3 regions of the Saccharothrix sp. 6-C genome follow, and region 1 is predicted to be linked to each of the others. Evidence: riboswitches for the same ligand, from Rfam matches in the RefSeq annotation. Region 1 holds a riboswitch; each other region holds the start of a gene.
The links. Region 1 has a riboswitch for glycine ahead of gcvT (glycine cleavage system aminomethyltransferase GcvT). Riboswitches for the same ligand answer to the same signal wherever they lie in the genome.
Positions count from the first base shown of each region.

Region 2: linked by a shared signal. The riboswitch ahead of gcvP (aminomethyl-transferring glycine dehydrogenase) and the one ahead of gcvT (glycine cleavage system aminomethyltransferase GcvT) in region 1 are both predicted to bind glycine.
Region 3: linked by a shared signal. The riboswitch ahead of gcvH (glycine cleavage system protein GcvH) and the one ahead of gcvT (glycine cleavage system aminomethyltransferase GcvT) in region 1 are both predicted to bind glycine.

Region 1 is NZ_CP064192.1:6,656,744-6,661,349, reverse strand. It holds gene IOD16_RS28085 (CaiB/BaiF CoA transferase family protein) at 1-770, shown strand, start outside; gene IOD16_RS28080 (hypothetical protein) at 1,173-1,334, shown strand; gene IOD16_RS28075 (helix-turn-helix transcriptional regulator) at 1,536-2,024, shown strand; gene IOD16_RS28070 (hypothetical protein) at 2,129-2,506, shown strand; gene IOD16_RS28065 (DUF3817 domain-containing protein) at 2,521-2,823, shown strand; glycine riboswitch at 2,887-2,974, shown strand; glycine riboswitch at 2,976-3,070, shown strand; gene gcvT (glycine cleavage system aminomethyltransferase GcvT) at 3,196-4,338, shown strand; gene glyA (serine hydroxymethyltransferase) at 4,353-4,606, shown strand, end outside.
Region 2 is NZ_CP064192.1:6,320,035-6,324,640, reverse strand. It holds gene IOD16_RS26480 (bifunctional nuclease family protein) at 26-499, shown strand; gene IOD16_RS26475 (MerR family transcriptional regulator) at 1,062-1,628, shown strand; glycine riboswitch at 1,737-1,827, shown strand; gene gcvP (aminomethyl-transferring glycine dehydrogenase) at 1,983-4,606, shown strand, end outside.
Region 3 is NZ_CP064192.1:7,438,718-7,443,323, forward strand. It holds gene IOD16_RS31845 (glutathione peroxidase) at 1-232, shown strand, start outside; gene IOD16_RS31850 (L-serine ammonia-lyase) at 280-1,644, opposite strand; gene gcvH (glycine cleavage system protein GcvH) at 1,649-2,029, opposite strand; glycine riboswitch at 2,177-2,271, opposite strand; gene ald (alanine dehydrogenase) at 2,467-3,573, shown strand; gene IOD16_RS31865 (hypothetical protein) at 3,917-4,099, shown strand; gene IOD16_RS31870 (hypothetical protein) at 4,105-4,479, shown strand; gene IOD16_RS31875 (ABC transporter ATP-binding protein) at 4,528-4,606, shown strand, end outside.

The sequences.
Region 1 (4,606 bases):
CCGACCGCGCCGGGCACGACATCAACTACATCGCGGTGGCGGGCGCGCTGGAGCCGATCGGCCGGGCGGGCGCGCCGCCGACCGTGCCGCTCAACCTCGTCGGCGACTTCGGCGGCGGCGGGCTGCTGCTGGCGCTGGGCGTGCTGGCGGCGCTGTACGAGCGGGGGAGGTCCGGGCGCGGGCAGGTGGTGGACGCCGCCATGGTCGACGGCGCGGCGCTGCTGACCACGTTCGTGCACGGGATGTCGTCGGTGGGCGCCTGGCCGGGCGCGCGCGGGACGAACCTGCTGGACGGCGGCGCGCCGTTCTACGACGTGTACGAGGCGGCCGACGGCGGGTTCGTCAGCGTCGGCGCCCTGGAGGACAAGTTCTACGCCGAGCTGCTGGTCGTGCTGGGGCTCGCCGACGCCGGGCTGCCCGGCCGGCACGACCCGGCGAACTGGCCGGAGCTGCGGGCCCGCATCGCCGCCGCGGTGGCGACCCGGACCAGGGACGAGTGGGCCGCGCTCGCGGAGGGCACGGACGCGTGCCTCGCGCCGGTGCTGGCGCCGGGGGAGGCGCCGGGGCACGGGCACAACGCCGGGCGGGGGACGTTCGTCGAGGTCGCGGGGGTGGCGCAGCCCGCGCCCGCGCCGCGCTTCGGTCGCACGCCCGCGGCCACGCCGACCCCGCCGCCCGCGGTCGGCGAGCACACCGCCGAGGTGCTGACCGGGCTGGGGCTGGGCGAGGACGAGATCGCCGCGCTGCGGGCGTCCGGCGTGATCGGGTGATGACCCGATCGAGCAAGGAAAAAGGCGCGCGAAATCACCTGAAGGGGTAACGGAAATGAGAGGCAGCCGTCATCGACCTTTGTCACGCTCGGTGCGTGCTTCGGCGCAATCAGGTGATGGGCTGTGCAGAGGTGGCAGTGTCTGAAGAACCTCGGTGTCCGTGCCAGGGGGTGGGCGAGTGGCCCGTACCTTGGTGATCGGCGGGACCACTGGTCCCCTTGATCGTCCGTTCGGGTGACGCTCGGGGTCCCTCAGGCGTGGTTGCGTGGTGTTCGTGCGACCGGTCGAGGGACGGCGGCGGGTTCGATCGTCATCATCCGGGTGAATGAGGGACCATGGCCGTTGACACGACCGGTGCGGCGCACGGCCGCACCTCCCAGTCGGACGGACGGAGACCGATCAGTGAACGTCAAGAAGGTGGTGACGCTGGCGGCGGTCGCGCTGGTGCTGTTCCTCCTGATCACCCAGCCGAACGAGTCCGCCGAAGCGGTGCGGACCGCGGTCGGGTGGCTCCAGTCCGGCGCCGAGTCGATCATCACCTTCGTTCGCAGCCTCTTCGCCTAGGGGACGCGCGGCAGCCCCGCGAACTCCGCTCAATGCGGTCACGATCGGTGACCACGGCCCTCGAACGTTGCACCGTACGGGTGGAATGAGGGCTATAACGCCCTGGTAACAGGGTTTTTGACAAACCAGGGTCTAGCGGTTGTCGGTACCCGCTAATACGGTGCGTCGCATTGGCTGATCTTCGACCGATGAGGAGGCAGAATGGTCGAGGACTCCGGAGTCGACGAGCTGTTGCGGCAGTGGGCGGCTGAGCGCTCGGACGACGCCGAGCTGCAGGAGGTGAACCGGATCAAGGACGCGTGGCTCGCGGAAGCGCCGCCGTCCGCGCCGGGGATCCCGGTGCAGCGGGCGAATGGCGGTCCCCGCGGCCTGGTGAAGGTCGAGTCCGCGGATCCGGCGTACGTGGCGGCGATGCGGAAGCGGGCGCCCGAGGTGCCCGAGCCCCTGCTCGCCGCGGCCGCCAGCTACTGGCAGCTGGTGGGCGACCTGTCCGAGGCGGAGCAGTGGTGGGACGCGGGCATCAGCCCGCTGGACCAGCGCGCTCTCGACTACCGGGCGGCCGGGCTCTCGCCCGCCGACCTCGGTCGTCGCCTCGGCCCGATGACGGTGCTCCAGCACCTGCGTCGGGGTAGCGCGGCGGCCTGGTGCGTGGCCAGGTTGCAGAGGCAACGCCGGGACGGCGTGGCCTAGGTCCGACGAGTCGGGGCGGGCTCCTGAGGTCGAGGAGCCCTCACCGTGGAGGGTGCGGGCTCCCGTGCGGGGAGCCCCAGCCCCGTGCGAAGTACTCTTGAGGCGTGCGAGGCCTCATCACCCCCCAGCGCCTGGCCATCGGGGCCGTCTGCCTGGCGTCGCTGGTCGTGTGCTGCGGCCTGGCCTACTGGCAGTGGGACCGGTTCTCCCAGGCCGGCGGCACGTTCCAGAACCTGGGTTACGTGTTCCAGTGGCCGCTGTTCGGCCTCTTCCCCGCGTTCATGGTGTGGCGCATCCGCAGGCTGGACGCCCGCCGCCGGGCCGAGGCCGCCGACGAGGCCGCGCCGGAGCCGGTGGCCGCGCCGTCGCGGCCGGTCGTTACCGTTGAGCCCGTCAGAGCGCCCGTGCGGGACGACGAGGACGAAGAGCTCGCGGCCTACAACCGCATGCTCGCCGAACTCAACGCGCGGGACCAGCGGTGAGCGAAGGTAGGGCGATGAGCGGCGCGTTGACCAGGTTCCGGTTCATGGCTTACGTGGTCGGTGTCGGCCTGCTGCTGCTCGTGGTCGGCATGATCGCCAAGTACGCGGGCGGCAACGCGGGCATGGTGCAGGTCATCGGCCCCATCCACGGCTTCCTCTACGCGGTGTACCTGGTGCTCACCGTCGACCTCGCGCTCAAGTCCCGCTGGTCGATCAAGGGCACGGTGCTGGTGCTGCTCGCGGGCACGATCCCGTTCGTGTCGTTCTACGCCGAGCGCAAGGTGGTCGAGAGCGTCCGGGCCGAGAAGAGCCTGTGACCGGGCTTGACCCCGCCCGCCGGGCACCCCTAGCGTCTGGCGGTACCAACTGAACACGGCCGTCGATGTCGCGCGGGAGAGTCCCCGAGCGGGGCGCCGAAGGAGCAACTCCTCCCCGGAATCTCTCAGGCCCAGGTACCGCGCGACGAAGGCAACTCTGGAAAGCAGGCGCACCCGGTGCGCCTCGCCCACGGTGCAAGCCGCCCTCACCCGGTGGCGAAGCTCTCAGGCTCATGGCAGAGGGGGAGGCTCACTCGACGAGGAGTCTCCGGTGGACCGTGTCATCCTTTCGCTCGTGAATCTCTCGGACGTGCCCGCCCGTCGACCCGACCGGTCGGCCCATCGGCATGTCCGCACCCAGGGAGGGCCCGCCTGATGGAAAGCCGCCGCACGCCCCTGCACGCCGAACACGAGGCGTTGGGGGCCATGTTCACCGACTTCGCGGGCTGGCGGATGCCGCTGCGCTACGACAGCGAGCTGGCCGAGCACCACGCGGTGCGCACGTCGGCGGGCCTGTTCGACCTGACCCACATGGGTGAGATCCTGCTCACCGGCCCGGAGGCGGGCGCCGCGCTGGACCACGCCCTGGTCGGCCACGCGTCCGCGATCGGCGTCGGCCGCGCCCGCTACACGATGATCTGCGAGGCCGACGGCGGGGTGATCGACGACCTGATCGTGTACCGCCTCGACCCCTCCGCGCCCACCGCCGGGGGACGCACGTCGGCCGGCCACGACGAGTACCTCGTCGTGGCCAACGCCTCCAACGCCGCCGTCGTGCACGCGGCCCTGGTCGAGCGGGCCGAGGGCTTCGACGCGACCGTCACGGACGCCTCGACCGACTACGCGCTGCTCGCCGTGCAGGGCCCGAAGGCCACCGCCATCCTCGCCGGCCTCACACCGACCGACCTGGCCGCGGTGAAGTACTACGCGTCGTACCCGACCGAGGTCGCCGGCAAGCCCGTGCTGCTGGCCCGCACCGGCTACACCGGCGAGGACGGCTTCGAGCTGTTCGTCGCCCCGGACGACGCCGCGCACGTCTGGCAGGCCCTGCTCGAGGCGGGCGCGCCGCACGACCTCAAGCCCGCCGGCCTCGGCTGCCGCGACACGCTGCGGCTGGAGGCGGGCATGCCGCTGTACGGCAACGAGCTGGGCCGCGACCGCACGCCGTTCCAGGCGAACCTGGGCCGGGTGGTGAAGCTGGACAAGCCGGGTGACTTCGTCGGCCGCGAGGCGCTGGCCGCCGTCGCCGAGCGGGGCGCCGAGCAGGTGCTGGTCGGCCTGAAGACCGCCTCGCGCCGCGCGCCGCGGCACGGCTACCCGGTGCTGGACGCCTCCGGCGCCCGGATCGGCGAGGTGACCAGCGGCGCGTTGTCGCCGACCCTGGGCTACTCGGTGGCGATGGCGTACGTCACCGTCGGCAACACCGAGCCGGGCACGCGGCTCTCGGTGGACGTCCGCGGCAGGCACGAGCCGGTCGAAGTCGTCGCACTGCCCTTCTACAAGCGCACCTCGTAAGGGAGACCCCACACATGTCCGAGCACTTCAACACCTCCCTCGCGGAGTTCGACCCGGAGGTCGCGGACGCCGTCGCCGCCGAGCTGCACCGGCAGCAGAGCACGCTGGAGATGATCGCCTCGGAGAACTTCACGCCGGTGTCGGTGCTCCAGGCGCAGGGGTCGGTGCTGACGAACAAGTACGCCGAGGGCTACCCGGGCCGCCGCTACTACGGCGGCTGCGAGAACGTCGACGTGATCGAGCGGCTGGCGATCGAGCGGGTCAAGGC
Region 2 (4,606 bases), 340 kb from region 1:
AGCGCGCTGAGGGAGGCGAGACCCGATGAGCGAAATGCGCGTCGTCGGCGTGCGGGTGGAACTGCCCGCCAACCAGCCGATCCTGCTGCTGCGCGAAACCGAGGGCGAACGGTACCTGCCGATCTGGATCGGATCGGTCGAGGCCACGGCGATCGCGTTGGAGCAGCAAGGTGTCCGTCCTGCCCGGCCGTTGACGCACGACCTGCTCAAGGACGTCATCGGGGCACTCGGCCGGCAGTTGGAGCAGGTGCGGATCACGGACCTGCAAGAAGGCACGTACTTCGCCGAGCTGGTCTTCGACGGCGACATCCGGGTGTCCGCGCGGCCGAGCGACTCGGTGGCGCTGGCGCTGAGGATCGGCGTGCCGATCCACGCGGAGGAGTCGGTGCTGGCGGAAGCCGGCCTCATCATCCCGGACGAGCAGGAGGACGAGGTCGAGAAGTTCCGCGAGTTCCTCGACTCCGTCTCGCCCGAGGACTTCCGCGGCGCGGACACGTAGTTCAGCGTCCGTCCACCCGGGTCCGGGTCCGGGCCCCGCTCCAGGTCGATCGGTGGCCGCGGTCCGGGGGTCCGGAGTCCCGCATGCCCGCCGGCCCCTGCGACCGCGTCCGTCCGCTCCGCGCACCCGGGGATCGGCCTCTCGGTGGCGTCACGCCCGGCTGGGGACAAGCGGGTCGGGTGCTTGACAGGACCGATGGGGTCGGGCGGTGTCGTGAAGGGCCGAGCCGTGCGGTCCCGAGCCGTGAACGGCGTCTCGCGGGCGTGTGCGGTCCGTTGTGGATCGGGTCCACGTGATCCCTCCGAGGGTCACGCGGCTGGGTTACACAACGTCAACCTTGATCGGCTAAACGATCACTAAACGTCACCCGAATGGCTTACGACGGCCGACTCTCTCAACCTCAACCTCACGTTGAGGTCAGACACGTCCCGCGCGTCGCGTTGACCTGCCCCCTAGGCGGTCTTACCGTCGAACTCAGGTGAATTGCCACGGTGTGATTCGGACACCGCGGCGGCTTCACGTTGGTCGCCGGTCGTCGTGACCGGACCGAGGGGAGGCAGGCGTGGTCGAGGAAGCGCCCATCCGGGCCGGATCCGGCGAACAGGGTGAGCTGTTCCCGGACTCCTCGCTGCCGGACGAACTGGTCGGGTACCGCGGCCCCGCCGCGTGCCAGATCGCGGGCATCACCTACCGCCAGCTGGACTACTGGGCGCGCACGGGGCTGGTCAACCCGACGATAAGGAGTGCCCAGGGCTCCGGCAGCCAACGGCTCTACTCGTTCAAGGACATCCTGGTCCTCAAGGTCGTCAAGCGGCTGCTGGACACCGGTGTCTCGTTGCAGAACATCCGGGTCGCGGTCGACCACCTGCGTCGCCGCGGCGTGCAGGACCTGGCCCGGATCACGCTGTTCAGCGACGGCACCACCGTCTACGAGTGCACGTCGCCGGAAGAGGTGGTCGACCTGCTCCAGGGCGGCCAGGGGGTGTTCGGGATCGCCGTCTCCGGCGCGATGCGGGAGATCAGCGGCACGATCCACGACTTCCCCGCCGAACGGGCGGACGGCGCGGAGATCGTGGAGCCGGCCAACGACGAGCTGTCCCGTCGCCGCCGGACCAGGGCCATCGGCTGACCGGGCCTGCCGGCGGGCAGGTGACGAGCGGCGCCACGCGGTGAGATCCGCGTCGCGCCGGCGGTGCCGTTCACCCACCTGCCGGGTACGATTTCGCGCGTAGTCGCTTTATCCCGTGCGGGAGAGTCCGAGCCAGTCTCGGCGCCGAAGGAGCAAATCCTCCCCGGAACCTCTCAGGCGCAAGGACCGTGCGGGTGAGACGCCTCTGGAAAGCGGGTCGGCCACCACCGACCGACCCCGCCGACGGTGCAAACCCGACAGCCGGGTGAAGCTCTCAGGCGCCCGACGCCGGGCAGAAGACAGAGGGGGAGGGCAACGGCAGAAGTCTGTCCGGAGCCCTGGAGGCCAGCACCGATGACGCAGGACCGCATCCCCCTCGCCGCACTCGAGCACGGCACCCCGTTCGCCGACCGGCACGTGGGCCCGCGGCCCGCCGAGCTGGCCCGCATCCTCGACGTGATCGGCGTCGGCTCGCTGGAGGAACTGGCGCAGCACGCCGTCCCCGAGTCGATCCGGGAGCGCGACCTGGTGCTGGACCTGCCCGCGCCCGCCACCGAGACCGAGGCGCTGGCCGAGCTGCGCGCCCTCGCCGCGCGCAACCGCCCGATGACGCAGATGATCGGGCTCGGCTACTACGGCACCACCACGCCGCCGGTGATCCGCCGCAACGTGCTGGAGAGCCCCGCCTGGTACACGGCGTACACGCCGTACCAGCCGGAGATCTCCCAGGGCCGCCTCGAAGCGCTGCTCAACTTCCAGACGATGGTCGCCGACCTGACCGGTCTGCCGCTGGCCAACGCGTCGATGCTGGACGAGTCCACCGCCGCCGCCGAGGCGATGACGCTGGTCCGCCGCGCGGGACGGTCGAAGTCGACCAAGTTCGTGGTGGACGCCGACACGCTGCCGCAGACGCTGGCCGTCATCGAGACGCGTGCCGAGCCGCTGGGGATCGAGATCGTCACCGCGGACCTGTCGCAGGGCATCGAGGGCCTCGGCCTCGGCGGCGACTTCTTCGGCGTGCTGCTGTCCTACCCCGGCGCGTCCGGCGTGGTGCGCGACCACGCGGCGGTCGTCGAGGAGATCCACAAGGCCGGCGCGCAGGCCGTCGTCGCCGCCGACCTGCTGGCGTTGACGCTGCTGCGCCCCCCGGGCGAGATCGGCGCGGACGTGGTCATCGGCACCACGCAGAGGTTCGGCGTGCCGATCGGGTTCGGCGGGCCGCACGCGGGGTACATGGCCGTGCGCCAGGGCTTGGAGCGGCAGCTCCCCGGCCGGCTCGTCGGCGTGTCCGTGGACGCCGACGGCTCGCTCGCCTACCGCCTCGCGCTGCAGACGCGTGAGCAGCACATCCGCCGGGAGAAGGCGACCAGCAACATCTGCACCGCGCAGGTGCTGCTCGCGGTGATCGCGTCGATGTACGCGGTGTACCACGGCCCGGAAGGGCTGAAGGCCATCGCGACCCGCGCCCACCGGATGGCGACCGTGCTGGCCGCCGGGCTGCTGGAGGGCGGCGTCGAGGTCGTGCACGGCGAGTTCTTCGACACCGTGCGCGCCCGTGTGGAGGGCCGCGCCGCCGCCGTCGTCTCCGCCGCCCGCGACCTCGGCGTGAACCTGTGGCAGGTCGACGAGGACGTGGTGTCGATCGCGTGCGACGAGACCACCACGCGCGAGCACCTCGTCGCGGTGTGGCAGGCGTTCGGCGTGACGGTCGGCGACGTGGACGGCCTGGACGCCGACACCGCCGACGGCATCCCCGCCGACCTGCGCCGCACCAGCGACTACCTGACCCACCCGGTGTTCCACGCGCACCGCTCCGAGACCGCGCTGCTGCGCTACCTGCGCGCGCTGTCGGACAAGGACGTGGCGCTGGACCGCAGCATGATCCCGCTGGGCTCGTGCACGATGAAGCTCAACGCCACGGCCGAGATGGAGCCCGTGACGTGGCCGGAGTTCGCCGACCTGCACCCGTTCGCGCCCGCGTCGGACGCCGCCGGCCTGCTGACGATCGTCGCGGACCTGGAGCGGTGGCTGGCCGAGGTGACCGGCTACGACGCGGTGTCGTTGCAGCCCAACGCGGGCAGCCAGGGCGAGTTCGCGGGGCTGCTGGCGATCCGCGCCTACCACCTGGCCAACGGCGACTCGCACCGCGACGTGTGCCTGATCCCGTCGAGCGCGCACGGCACCAACGCCGCTTCCGCCGTGATGGCCGGGATGCGGGTCGTGGTCGTCAAGTGCGACGACCGCGGCAACGTGGACGTCGAGCACCTGCGTTCGACGATCGACGCGCACCGCGACTCGCTGGCCGCGATCATGATCACCTACCCGTCGACGCACGGCGTGTACGAGGACACCGTGCGCGAGGTGTGCGGGCTGGTGCACGACGCGGGCGGCCAGGTGTACGTGGACGGCGCGAACCTCAACGCGCTGATCGGCCTGGCGCGGTACGGCAAGTTCGGGTCGGACGTGTCGCACCTGAACCTGCACAAGACGTTCTGCATCCCGCACGGCGGCGGTGGCCCGGGCGTCGGGCCGATCGGCGTGCGCTCGCACCTGGCGCCGTTCCTGCCGAACCACCCGCTCCAGCCGGCGGCCGGCCCGGCGACCGGTGTCGGCCCGATCAGCGCCGCGCCGTGGGGTTCGGCGTCGATCCTGCCGATCTCGTGGGCGTACGTGCGGATGATGGGCGGCGACGGGCTGCGGCGGGCGACGTTGACCGCGGTGGCGGCGGCGAACTACGTGGCGCGCCGGTTGGACGAGCACTTCCCCGTGCTCTACACCGGCGAGGGCGGTTTCGTGGCCCACGAGTGCATCCTCGACCTGCGGCCGATCACCAAGGCGACCGGTGTGACGGTGGACGACGTGGCGAAGCGGCTGGCCGACTACGGGCTGCACGCGCCGACCATGTCGTTCCCGGTGGCGGGCACGCTCATGGTGGAGCCGACGGAGAGCGAGGACCTGGCCGAGATCGACCGGTTCAT
Region 3 (4,606 bases), 780 kb from region 1:
CGGCGTCACGTTCCCGCTGTTCGAGAAGGTCGAGGTGAACGGCCCGTCCCGGCACCCGCTGTACACCGAGCTGACGGCGTTCGCGGACACCGACGGCGCGGCCGGCGACGTGCAGTGGAACTTCGAGAAGTTCCTGCTGGCCCCGTCCGGCGAGGTCGTCGCGAGGTTCCGGCCGCGCACCGAGCCCGAGGACGAGGCCGTCGTCAAGGCGATCGAGGCCGTCCTGCCCTGACCAGGCGGGCGTGCGAGGCGGCCGTCCACCGCCTCCCACGCCCCAGGTCAGCACTCGATGACGTTCACGGCCAGGCCGCCGCGGGCCGTCTCCTTGTACTTGACCTTCATGTCCTTGCCCGTCTCACGCATGGTCTTGATGACCTTGTCCAAGGAGACGAAGTGCGAGCCGTCGCCGCGCAACGCCATCCGCGCCGCGGTGATCGCCTTGATCGACGCCAACGCGTTGCGCTCGATGCACGGGATCTGGACCAGTCCCCCGATCGGGTCGCACGTGAGCCCCAGGTTGTGCTCCATGGCGATCTCGGCCGCGTTCTCCACCTGCTCCGGCGTGCCGCCCATGACCTCGGCCAGCCCGCCCGCCGCCATCGAGCACGCCGAGCCGACCTCGCCCTGGCACCCGACCTCGGCGCCGGAGATCGAGGCGTTCTCCTTGAACAGCACGCCGACCGCGCCCGCCGTCAGCAGGAACCGCACCACGCCGTCGTCGGACGCGCCCGGCACGAAGCGGGTGTAGTAGTGCAGCACGGCGGGCACGATGCCGGCCGCGCCGTTGGTCGGCGCGGTCACCACGCGGCCGCCGGCGGCGTTCTCCTCGTTCACCGCCAACGCGAACAGCGTCACCCAGTCCATCACCCGCAACGGGTCGGTGGCGTAGTGCTCGGCGGTCATCCGCTGCCGCATCTCGGCCGCGCGCCGCCGCACCTTCAGGCCACCGGGCAGCACGCCGGTCTGCGTGCAGCCGCGCTCGACGCACTGCTGCATCACCTCCCAGATCCCCAGCAGCCCCGAGCGCACCGACCGCTCGTCGCGCCACGACAGCTCGTTGGCCAGCATGACCTCGCTGATCGACAGGCCGGTCTCCCGGCACCGCGCCAGCAGCTCGTCACCCGTCCGGAACGGGTGCGCGACCGGTGTCTCGTCGGCCTTGATCCGGTCGGCGCCGGTGGCCGTGTCGTCCACCACGAACCCGCCGCCGACGGAGTAGTACACCGCCGAGTCGACCACGGCGGCACCCGAGTGGGCGGTGAAGCTCATGCCGTTGGGGTGCAGCGGCAACGACTTGCGCCGGTGCATCACCAGGTCGGTGTCCTCGGTGAACGCGATCTCCCGCGCGCCGGCCAGCCGCAGCCGTCCCGTGGCGCGGATCTCCGCCACCCGCCGTTCGGCCTCTTCGGGGTCGACCTCCTCCGGCCGGGAGCCCTCCAGGCCGAGCAGCACCGCTTTGGGGCTGCCGTGCCCGTGCCCGGTCGCGCCGAGCGAGCCGAACAGCTCCACGTGCACCCGGTCGACCGAGGCCGCCGAGGGCCGAAGCCGTTGCGCGAACATCATCGCCGCGCGCATCGGGCCCACCGTGTGCGAGCTCGACGGTCCGATGCCCACGGAGAACAGGTCGAACACGCTGATCGCCATGACGTCAGTCCCCGGTCAGTTCCGCGTACTTCACCGCGGTCAGCAGCCCGGACGCGTCGGTCACGGCCACCTTGAACAGCCAACCGGCCCCGTACGGGTCGTTGTTGATCAACGAGGGGTCGCGCACGGCAGTCGGGTTGACCTCCACCACCTCGCCGCTGACCGGCGCGTACAGGTCGCTGACCGACTTGGTCGACTCCAGCTCGCCGCACACCTGGCCGGACGTCACCACGGCGCCCACCTCGGGCAGCTCCACGAACACGATGTCACCCAACGAGTCCGCCGCGTACGACGTGATGCCGACCGCCACGGGCTCTTGGGTACCCGGCGCCCAGTCCACCCACTCGTGTTCTGGCGTGTACAGCAGGTTGTCCGGATAAGTCACGACAGCGCTCCCTCACGGCAAGGTCCACCAGAGCCCCACTCTGTCCTGGGACCTGAGAGCTTCGCCGGGGTGTCGCGACGGCTGACCGTCGGTCCGACCCGGCTTGCACCGTGGGTGCGCGCGGTTGGGCGCGCTTTCCAGAGTCGCCTCACCCGAGCGGTTCTCGCTGCCTGAGAGTGTGCGGGGTACTTGCTCCTTCGGCGCCCCGGCACGTTCACCGAGGTCTCTCCCGCGCGGGTTCCGGCGCTCCTGGCGCGCCGCGGCCGATGTTCAGTTGGTTGGCCCGCACGCTAGGTGCCGGGCCCGACGGGTGTCAACGCGCCACCGGGCTTGTTCGATCAGCACAACGCCGAACCGGCCCGTTGGTGCCGGCGGCACGATGACACCGAATACCCGTTACCGGACCTTTGGTGTAACAACGGCCGAAGGAGCCCACCGTGCGGATCGCCGTCCCCCGTGAGATCAAGAACCACGAGTACCGCGTCGCGCTGACCCCGGCGGGCGCCCACGAGCTGACCCAGCGCGGCCACGACGTGGTGGTCGAGGCCGGCGCGGGCCTCGGTTCGGCCATCACCGACGAGGAGTACCTGGCCGCGGGCGCGAAGGTGCTGCCCGGCGCGGACGACGTGTGGGCCGAGGGCGACCTGGTGCTCAAGGTCAAGGAGCCGATCGCCGAGGAGTACCCGCGGCTGCGCAAGGGCCAGGTCCTGTTCACGTACCTGCACCTGGCCGCCGACCGGCCGCTGACGCAGGCGTTGCTGGACTCCGGCACCACCGCCGTCGCCTACGAGACCGTGCAGACGCCGAACGGCGCCCTGCCGCTGCTGGCGCCGATGTCCGAGGTGGCGGGCAGGCTCGCGCCGCAGGTGGGCGCGTACTCGCTGATGAAGCCGTCCGGCGGGCGCGGCGTGCTGCCCGGCGGCGTGCCGGGCGTGCACCCGGCGCGGGTGGTCGTGATCGGCGGCGGCGTGGCGGGCCTCAACGCGGCGGCGATCGCCGTCGGCATGGGCGCGGACGTGCAGGTCCTGGACACCAGCGTGGACCGGCTGCGCCACATCGACGCGCTCTACCAGGGCCGCCTGCGCACCGTGACGTCCAACCGGTACGCGGTCGAGGAGGCCGTCCGCGAGGCGGACCTGGTCATCGGCGCGGTGCTGGTGCCCGGCGCGAAGGCGCCGAAGCTCGTCGGCAACGACCTGGTGGCCGACATGAAGCCCGGCTCGGTCCTCGTGGACATCGCGATCGACCAGGGCGGCTGCTTCGCCGACTCGCGGCCGACCACGCACGCCGACCCGACCTACCAGGTGCACGACACCGTCTTCTACTGCGTGGCGAACATGCCCGGCGCCGTGCCGCGCACGTCGACCTACGCGCTGACCAACGTGACGCTGCCGTACGCCGTGGCGCTGGCCGACCTGGGCTGGGAGGCCGCGCTGCGGGCGGACGCGTCGCTGGCGCTCGGCCTGAACGCGCACGAGGGCCTGCTGACGAACCTGCCGGTCGCGCAGGCGCACGGGATGACCCACACGCCGGTCGACCTCTGACACCCCGCTACCGCGAAGGGCCCCGCTCACGTGCTGTGAGCGGGGCCCTTCGGTGAGAAAGACGGCCCGCTCAACCAGCCTGGGGGTCACTGGGAGCGGGCCGCGTGACCAATCTTAGCCGGGAACAGGGGTCCCTGCCCAGCGACCCCACCGATCCGGCGCACATTTCGCCCGGCGGTGGCGACACGCTGTGTGCGCGCTCAAGCAATCGAGTGAACTTGGGTGATAACGGGTAAGTCACGACGCCCTCGCGACCGATGCACAGGGCGGGAACCCCGCAGCTACGGAGCGGGGTCGTCCGCTCGCGCGGCGCTCCGCCGCGCCACCTCCGATCGGAGCGCAGATGGCTGAACCCGAGGGCTGGATCGACTGCCACGACCCGTTCGGGCGGGACCGGTCGATGACCGTGCTCGTCGAGGACGACCGAGTTCTGCTGGTCGCACCGCCCGGCGAGTCCGCTGTGATGTCGGTCACGCAGACGCGCAGGCTGCACCGCTTGCTCGACCAAGTCGCCGACAGGATGTGACCGGCGTGGACGAAGTGCTGCGGGCCGCCGTGCTGCGCCGGCTGGCGCTGCTGGACCAGGTCGCCGAGAGCGGCGCGGCGGACGCCCTGGTGCCGCTCGCGCGGTCCGAGATCCACCGCCTGGCCGACGGCTGGCGGCTGCTGTTGACCGTGCACCAACCCGATCCCGACGGCCGCTGCGGCGCGTGCCCCGGCATCCTGCGGCACAAGAAGTGGCCGTGCCAGGTGTGGACGATGGCCCACCAGCACCTCATCGGCGACGGTCTGCCGCACCGCGAACGCCGCCGCCCGTTGCGCACGTTGCGCCATTCGAAGGACGTCGAGACGACGACCGAGATACCGAGGGTCGCCTCGAAACCACGCCACGCCCTCCCCGAGTGACCCTCCTAGGGCAGGATGACGCCCGGTAGGAGTACTCGGGAGGGACGCGTGCACGACGGCACTGGCCGCATCGTGGTGCAGAACTTGACCAAGCAGTTCGGTCCGGTCGCAGCGGTGCAGAACCTCA